DNA from 4 places in the Faecalibacterium intestinale genome. Region 2 is predicted to be linked to each of the others. Evidence: predicted binding sites of a transcription regulator. Region 2 holds the regulator's gene; each other region holds the start of a gene.

Region 1 (2,201 bases), on a different contig from region 2:
CCCTCGCTCTTCTTCACCTCGTTCAGCACGCTCTTCAAGCGCTCCTCGAACTCGCCGCGATACTTTGCACCGGCCACCAGAGCGCCCATGTCCAGACTGAACACGGTGCGGTCTTTCAGGTTTTCGGGCACATCGCCGCGCACGATACGCTGCGCCAGACCCTCGGCGATGGCGGTTTTACCAACGCCGGGCTCGCCGATCAGGCAGGGGTTGTTTTTGGTCTTACGGGACAGGATACGGATCACATTGCGGATTTCCTGATCACGGCCAATGACGGGATCCAGCTTCTGCTTGCGGGCAAGCTCCACCAGATCCTGACCGTACTTCTGCAAGGCGTTGTAGGTGTCCTCCGGGTTATCGGTGGTCACCCGCTGGTTGCCGCGCACGGCGGTAAGCTGCTGTAAAAAGGCGTCCTTTTTCAGGTTAAAGGCGCGGAACAGCTCACTGGTGGTCTGGTCCTGCTCGTCCAGCAGACCAAGGAACAGGTGCTCCACACTGATGAAGTCGTCCTTCATGGCCTTGGCTTCGCGGGCGGCGGCGCTGAGCACCTTATCGGTGGCCTGCGAGATATAGACCTTATCGGGGTCACGGCCGGAGCCGGACACCCGGGGCAGCGCGGACAGCTTTTCCGCCACGGCGGCGGCAAAGCTGCCGGGGTCAACGTTCAGCTTTTGCAGCAGCTGAGGGATCAGGCCGTTTTCCTGCGCAGCCAGTGCGTGCAGCAGGTGGGCGGGCTCCAGCGCGTTGTGCTGGTACTCCACAGCCAGCTGCTGGGCGGCCTGCAAAGCCTCAAGGGTCTTTTGGGTATATTGATTGGTATTCATAAAGTCAAGCCTCCATTCATACCGGAAGGTTTATTTTAGCGGACGGATAAGCTCTGTGCTAACAGCTCCGTGCCCGGCGGCGGCAGAGCCTTGCGTTGATTGTATCGATATTCTTCTTCATGGTCTTGCACACCTCCCGCGGGGCAGTTCGTTTTGTTTTTAGCACTCTATCTGCTCGACTGCTAAAAATATACTCCTGTCCACCTGCTTTGTCAATAGGGTTCACAAAAAGTTTGCAAAATAGACGCAAACCCATGCTTTTCTGCCCAGCGGGATAAAACAAAAAAGCACCGGCAGCCTTCGCCGCTGAATTTCAGAAACTCAGCGAATTGGTTGCCGATGCTTTATTTTTAGCGTCCTCGCCCTCTCAGTCATCGCTGCGCGATGCCAGCTCCCCCAAAGTGGGAGCCCTTGGCAGTCCACGCAAACTTCATCTCTTTGCCAAGGCCTCTCCCTTTGGGAGAGGTGGATGCGAACAAAGTGAGCAGACGGAGAGGGCGAGCCCGCTGCCCTTTTCCGTCTTATTTCAGCGCTTCTTCCAGCACCTTCAGCAGGTGCGGGATATCCAGCGGCTTTGCGATGTGGCCGTTCATGCCCGCATTCAAGGCGTTCTGCTTATCCTCCTCAAAAGCGTTGGCAGTCATGGCAAAAATGGGGATGCCCGCCTTGCGGGGGTCGGGCAGGGCGCGAATGCGCCGGGTGGCTTCGTAGCCGTCCATGCGGGGCATCTGGATGTCCATCAGGATCAGATCGTACTGCCCGGGCGCGGACTGCTCCATCTTTTCCACCGCTTCAACGCCGTCCTCGGCGGTGTCCACAAGGAAGCCCGCTTCCTTTAAGATCTCTATGGCGATCTCCCGGTTCAGGGCGTTATCCTCCACCAGCAGCAGGTGCTTGCCGTCAAAGCTTGCCTTGGGCTGCGGGGCGGTCGTCTGCTCCGGCTGCACCCGGAAGGGTTCTGCCAGCACCTTGCGCAGCTCCGAGAGGAACAGCGGCTTTTCGCAGAAGGCGGTCACACCGGCGGCGCGCGCTTCTTCCTCGATATCCGCCCAGTCGTAGGCGGTCAGGATGATGATGGGGCAGCTGTCCCCGATGACCTTGCGGATCTGCCGCACGATCTCGATGCCGTTCATATCCGGGATGAGCCAGTCGATGATATACACGCTGAAAGCATCGCCCTGCTCCACGGCGTACTTGGTGCGGATGACCGCTTCCTTGCCGGAGATGGTCCACTCCGGGCGCATCCCGATCTTGGAAAGCATGGTGCTGACGCTCAGGCAGGTGTTGGTGTCGTCATCTGCCACCAGCGCCCGCAGCCCTTCCAGCTGGGGCAGCTGCTTGATCTCCGCCTTCTGCCCGCTGAGGGGGAAGCAGAGG
Region 2 (2,201 bases):
CTCCCCCAGTCATCGCTGCGCGATGCCAGCCCCCTCTGGGATGGGGTCTTTGGCATAGCGGTACAGTTTCCGGCTAAAGTGCAAAGCTTGCGGGCGCGCCAGAGGCTCCCTCCCAGAGGGAGCTGGCAAAGCCGCAGGCTTTGACTGAGGGAGTTCACACCCCCCTTTATGACAGAATTATGAATCTTTATAAACATTTTTGCAAAGGGCTTGACAGCAGGGCAAAAACGATTATAATGGTCTTAGCACTCAGGAACAAGGAGTGCTAAACAAACAAAAGCGATACAAAAAGGAGGCAGGCGCTATGACGATGGATGCACGCAAGCAACGGGTCTTGCAGGCGATCGTGGCGCTGTATGGCCTTGAGGGCGAGCCGGTGGGCAGCAGCGTGCTGGCAAACTACTTTGATATGGCAGTGTCCAGCGCAACGCTGCGCAACGAGATGGCGGCGCTGACAAAGCTGGGCTTGCTGGAGCAGCCCCACACCAGCGCAGGGCGTGTGCCCAGCGCCAAGGGCTACCGGTATTATCTGGATAATCTGCTTACCGACGATCAGCCGCTGGACCGCGTTACCCGCGCCCGGGTGGATGCGGTGTTCGCCAGCCTTGACCACGAGCCGGAAAAGCTGGCACAGGGCGCTGCCAAGGCGCTGGCCGCCATCAGCGGCTGCACCGCCGCCGTCAGCACCCCCTGCGCCGAGGATCTGTGCATCGCCCATTACGAGGTGGTGCAGGTGGGCCGCAGCGCAGCCGCTGTGCTGGCTGTGACCACCGCCGGTTACGTCCGCACCCGGGTGGCGCGGGTACGCACCGGGCTTTCCCGGGAAAATGCAGCCGCCCTTGCGGCGCTGCTCAACCGCAACCTTACCTTTGTGGCACCGGTGGATCTTTCCACCCGGATGCTCAGCGAGCTGTGCAGCCAGATCGCACCGGAGCTTGTGCCGGTGGTCAGCGCCGCAGCCGCAATTTTGCAGGACAGCGTAAAGCCCCACGTATTTCTGGGCGGCGAGCAGTACCTGCTGGACTGGCCGCAGCTGGACGGCAGGGTGGGTGATATCCTTACCCTGCTGAACGACGAGGAACAGGCCGCAAGCCTGATCGCACCCCCGGAAAACCGCAGCGAAAGCGTGCTGCTGGGCGAGGATCTGGAACCGCAGATCCCCGGGCTGTGCATCGTGAGCGACCGGTATCTGGTAGGCGGCGGGCTGTGGGGCTCCATTGCCCTGATCGGCCCCACCCGGATGCCCTTCCAGAAGCTGATGCCCCTGTTGCACGAGTTTGCAGACCAGCTGGGCGAGGGCATGAGCGGTAAACGAAAAGACACCCCGCAGGCTGCCGTACCACGGCGGACTGTGATCTATAAGGAGGATCTGGAATGAGCGAAGAAGCAAAGAACACGGTGCCCGAGACCGAGCAGCCGGAAACTGCCCCCGAGGAAAAGACCGCTGCCGCAGCGCCCGAACAGGCTGCTGCCGAAGCTGCCGCCGAAGAGGACAAGAAGAAGGACGGCGGCTGGTTCAACAAGAAGGCCCGGGAGATGGAAGCCGTTAAGGCTAAGCTGGATGCAGCGGAAAAGAACGCCGCACAGGCCAAGGATCAGCTGCTGCGCATGGCTGCCGAGTACGACAACTACCGCAAGCGCTCCACCCGCGAGGCCGACCAGAAGTTTGGCGACGGTGTTTCCCACGCAGTGGAAAAGATCATCCCCATTCTGGATACGCTGGATATGGCAGCCAACGCCCCCACCACCGATGAGAACTACAAAAAGGGCGTGGTCATGACGCTGGATAAGGCGGCAAAGGCACTGGAAGCCCTCCATGTGGAGGAGATCGAGGTGCTGGGCAAGCCCTTTGACCCCAACTTTATGAATGCTGTGCAGCAGATCCCCGCCCCGGACGGGCAGGAGAGCGGCACGGTGGTCACCGTTTTCCAGAAGGGTTACAAGCTGGGTGACAAGATCATCCGCCATGCAACCGTTGTGGTGGCCGAATAAATAAGCCGAACCTCCCGCAAGGGAGTTTGCAATAACATCCGCTTGACATCATCATAAGCATCATATAAACAAGATTTGTTCTTTCGAGAGGAGACTTCATTATGAGTAAGATTATTGGTATCGACCTTGGTACTACCAACAGCTGCGTGGCTGTTATGGAGGGCGGCGAGCCTGTTGTCATCGCCAACTCTGAGGGTGCCCGCACCACC
Region 3 (2,201 bases), on a different contig from region 2:
CCGGGGCACGCTGCCGTGCTTGATGTGCAGATCGCTGGAGCAGATACTGGCAAGGGTCACCTTTACAATGGCGTCCCGCTCGTGCTGCAGCACCGGCTTTGGTTTTTCCATCAGGGCAAACGTCCCCTCTGAAACATAGGTATAGGTCAGCATGCTTTTTACCTCCATGCGCTTTGATCTTTCCGAACGGAGTATACCGCAAAAGTCAGCCGCTCACCCGGCTCACAGGATATAGTGAGGTACCTCCATAAATTCTGAGTTGCTGTTCTCAGTATACCATGGTTTTCCCTTGCGGAAAAGATAGCGAAACAAAAATGCCCCCGGAGGGCTTGTTGCGGCTCTCCGGGGGCATCTTATGTGCGTTGTGCTTTGGCGCACACGACCGGCGTTTTACTCGATCTCGATCAGGTTCGGGTTCTCAGGCAAAGCCTTCGTCTGCTGAGGAGCAGGCAGCTCGACGTGCAGGACGCCATCCTCGAACTTTGCGTGGATGTCTTCCTTCTTCACATCGCCCACGTAGAAACTGCGTGCGCAGGTGCCGGAGAAGGATTCGCGCCGCAGATAGCGGCCCTTCTTATCCTTTTCGTCGTTGCTGTGGCTGCGCACTGCCTGAATGGTCAGGTAGCCGTCGTTCAGATCCATCTGAACGTCTTCCTTCTTGCAGCCCGGCAGATCAACCGCTACTTCGTAGCCGTTGTCCGTCTGTTTGACATCGGTCTTCATCATGTTTGCACCGCGCTTACCAAAGGTATCACGAGCCTCACGGTTCATCATACGTTCCAGTGCAGCGTCATTCCAGAACGGATCGAAGAAATCATCGAACAGGTTTTCATGGAAAACAGTCGGCATAAGCATAAATCATTCCTCCAATCCCGGCGTTCGGGTCGGGGCAAAAAATCTGAAGCGTCCACTCAGAAAGGCTTTCCGGGGAGCCTAGCGGCTCTCCTTTTGCCCTTCCTCCTGAGCACGCCACTGTTATAACACGATTTTTTAGCACTGTCAAGCGTAGAGTGCTAAAATTCATAAAAGAATAATACTTTTATAAAATCCTATGCAATCTTTTCAAAATTCAGTCGTATCATCGCATTTTATATCATCTTGGCAATCATGAAGCACAACAGTTCATATCCTTCCCGGATATCCTCCGGCAGACGTTTCAAAGTCTCGTCCCGCAGTTCCTGCGGCATCCCGTAAAAAGCTTCGGCAATGCCGCCGGTGATGCAGGCAAGGGTGTCGCTGTCGCCGCCCAGAGAGACCGCATTGCGAAGTGCATCCTCAAAACTGACGCTTTCCAGAAAAGCAATGATTGCTTCCGGCACAGTTTCCTGACAGGTCTCCACATGATGATAGGTCGGCCGAATTTCATCGCAGGTACGGTTCAAGTCATAACCGAAGGTCTGCTCCACATATTGTTTGATTTCCGGCTTGCTGTGGCCGGTACGGGCCAGAAAAATCACTGCCGCCGTGGCCTGCGCGCCTTTGATGCCCTCCGGGTGGTTGTGGGTGACTTCAGCGGTCACTTTTGCCATTTCCAGCGTTTTGTCCAGCGTATCGAACAGCCAGCCCGCTGCCGACACCCGCATAGCCGAGCCGTTACCGAAACTGCCATAGGGATTCGGATTTTCTGCGTGCAGCCACCGGCGGAACATCCCGCCGTAACCGGCATGGGGATATTCACGGCCCCAGAACCGCATTTCATGCTGCACTGCACAAAATGTTCTCTCCGGCAGACCCTTTCCGTCAATCAGACCAACTGCCACCGCAACGGTCATGACCGTATCATCGGTGAAGTGCGATTTCTCGCTCAGCAACGGAAAATCCTTGTGCTTGTAATTGTTGTGGTCAAATTCATAGGGACTGCCCACGATGTCACCCAAGATTGCTCCTAACATGGCTGTTTCCTCCCTTACCTATGATGCCGCTTCTGGAAATCAGCTTCGATTCGTTCTTTCCACTCCGCACCGATGGACGCGCAGCAGGGTGCTTCCCGCATCCGGGAGACTGTCTCGCTAACCACATGGTAGTTGACCGCCACGCCCTGTGCGTCATTCTCAAACCGCACAGCCCGGTCGGACGAGATGCCGAAGCGGGCAGCTTCCTTCACGGCGTCCATGTTGGCACCGAGGAACAGAAATTCCCAGCCGTACCGTTCTTTTTCCCGCTCGATCATCCGGCGGATCTTCTCGTAGCCAAACCGTTTG
Region 4 (2,201 bases), on a different contig from region 2:
AGTAATCCGGCAGCAGGTCGGCGCACTTTTCCATAATCAGCACACCGGAAGCGTACAGCGCCAGACCCTTCTCGTAGTCCTTGGTATAGAAATCGTAGGGACGGTGGCTGGGCACGAACAGCAGGGCGTTGTAGTTGGCAGTGCCCTCGGTGCGGCTCACGATGACCCGGGCGGGATCGGCGTAATCGCCGAACTTATCCTTATAGAAGCTGTTGTACTCCTCGTCGGTCACTTCGCTCTTCTGCTTCTTCCAGATGGGGATCATGCTGTTCAGGGTCTCCAACTCGGTGTAGGTCTCCCACTCGGGCTTGTAGTCCTCAGGCTTGGGATCCGGTTCCGGCTTCTGACGGCTCTTTTCGCGCTCCATCTGGATGGGGTAGCGCACATAGTCGCTGTACTTCTTCACGATAGCCACGATGCCGTATTCGTCCAGAAAGTTGTCGTATTTCTCAGTGTCGGTATCCGGCTTGATGTGCAGAATGATCTGGGTGCCCACGGTATCCTTCTGGGCGGGGGTCATCTCGTAGCCGTCCACACCGGAGGACTCCCACTGCCAAGCCTCGTCCGAGCCGTAAGCCTTGGAGATGACGGTCAGCTTATCGGCCACCATAAAGGCAGAGTAGAAGCCCACGCCGAACTGACCGATGATATCGATGTTTTCGTCCTTGTTGTCCTTTTTGAAATCCAGAGAACCGGAGTGTGCGATGGTGCCCAGATTCTGCTCCAGCTCTTCCTTGGTCATACCGATGCCGTTATCCTCCACGGTCAGGATGCGGTTTTCCTTATCGCGGGTGATGAGGATGCGAAAATCGCCCTTGTTCATGCCCACGGAGGTGTCGGTCAGGCTCTTATAGTACAGCTTATCAATGGCGTCCGAAGCATTGGAGATCAGTTCCCGCAGGAAGATCTCTTTATTGGTATAGATGGAGTTGATCATCATGTCCATCAGTTTTTTGCTCTCTGCCTGAAATTCTTTCTTGGCCATAATACAAAACCTCTTTTATCACATAATTTGGTGCGCTGTACCCGGTAAACTGCCGGGATGCTTAGCACTCATAACTTCTGAGTGCTAATATACAACGACTTGCAGGGAAAATCAAGGCTTTTCATAAAAAGTTAAAAAAGTAAAAGATTTGCTGCCCCGGTGCACGAAACGGCGCGCCCGGATCGTTTCTTATATGAAGGACGAAATTTTTTCGGAAAAGCTTTCCCACTTTTGCGCAGACTGTGCTATAATGGAGCGAGTATGCCGGAAGGATGTGAGAAAATGTCAAAACAGGGCGATGCCGCCTACGCATGGTTCTTAAAGGGCTATAATTGCAGTCAGAGCGTGGTGGCGGCGTTTGCACCCCAGCTTGGCCTGACCGAGGAAACAGCGCTGCGCCTTTCCGCAGGCTTTGGCGCGGGTATTGGCCGGATGCGGGAGGTGTGCGGGGCGTTCTGCGGCGTGGTGACCGTGCTGAGCATGGTCTATGCCGACCCAGCCGACCCCAAGGATAAATCCCGGATGTACGCACTGGTGCAGCAGGCGGCAGAGCAGTACCGCACCCGCAACGGCGGCGGCAGCATCATCTGCCGGGAATTGCTGGCAAAGGCGGGTGCTGCCCCTGCCGGGGGCACAGCGGCAGAGGAACGCACCGCGGAATACTATAAAAAGCGCCCCTGCCCGGAGCTGTGCCGCATTTGTGCAGACCTATGCGCAGAATTTATCGCAGCCCACCCGGAGGGGCGGCACGGCTTTTATAAGGAGGATGCGTAAATGCAGCTTGAACAACTGGAACTGACCGGCGGCGGTACGCTGACGCTCTACCTGCGGGAGAGCGTGGAGGCCATGCCGCATTTCCGGCAGCGCCCGCTGGTATTGGTGGTGCCCGGCGGCGGCTATACCCACGTCAGCCCCCGAGAGGGCGACCCCGTGGCGCTGCAATTTGCGGCGGCCGGGTATCACACGGCGGTGCTGCACTACGCAGTAGGGGAGAGCGCCCGGGATGCGCTGCCCATGCGGCAGCTGGCACAGGCCATCGGCCTTGTGCGGCAGCACGCAGAACAGTGGAATATTTTGCCGGATCAGATCGCTTTGTGCGGCTTTTCTGCCGGCGGGCATCTGGCACTGTCCGGTGCGGTGTGGGAGATCCCCGGCATGGCAGACCAGCCGCGCCCCAACGCCCTGCTGCTGGCATACCCGGTGGTCACCGCCGGGG

The links. Region 2 encodes HrcA, which represses chaperone genes, less so after heat shock. Its sites were predicted from a motif close to TGTTAGCACTCNNNNNNNNNGAGTGCTAACA; they were not measured.
Region 1: a site for HrcA is predicted at 982-1,012, ahead of clpB (ATP-dependent chaperone ClpB). Genes of this name have one in related genera too.
Region 3: a site for HrcA is predicted at 989-1,019, ahead of WMO20_RS13250 (Hsp20/alpha crystallin family protein). Genes of this name have one in related genera too.
Region 4: a site for HrcA is predicted at 1,045-1,075, ahead of htpG (molecular chaperone HtpG). Genes of this name have one in related genera too.

What each region holds. Positions count from the first base shown of each region.
Region 1 covers NZ_JBBMEN010000003.1:180,785-182,985, forward strand. The annotation lists gene clpB (ATP-dependent chaperone ClpB) at 1-824, opposite strand, end outside; gene WMO20_RS04145 (hybrid sensor histidine kinase/response regulator) at 1,346-2,201, opposite strand, start outside.
Region 2 covers NZ_JBBMEN010000018.1:24,540-26,740, forward strand. The annotation lists gene hrcA (heat-inducible transcriptional repressor HrcA) at 305-1,378, shown strand; gene WMO20_RS11045 (nucleotide exchange factor GrpE) at 1,375-1,992, shown strand; gene dnaK (molecular chaperone DnaK) at 2,094-2,201, shown strand, end outside.
Region 3 covers NZ_JBBMEN010000031.1:7,807-10,007, forward strand. The annotation lists gene WMO20_RS13245 (alcohol dehydrogenase) at 1-153, opposite strand, end outside; gene WMO20_RS13250 (Hsp20/alpha crystallin family protein) at 391-855, opposite strand; gene WMO20_RS13255 (ADP-ribosylglycohydrolase family protein) at 1,089-1,892, opposite strand; gene WMO20_RS13260 (vWA domain-containing protein) at 1,907-2,201, opposite strand, start outside.
Region 4 covers NZ_JBBMEN010000001.1:266,970-269,170, reverse strand. The annotation lists gene htpG (molecular chaperone HtpG) at 1-985, opposite strand, end outside; gene WMO20_RS01255 (C-GCAxxG-C-C family protein) at 1,268-1,759, shown strand; gene WMO20_RS01250 (alpha/beta hydrolase) at 1,760-2,201, shown strand, end outside.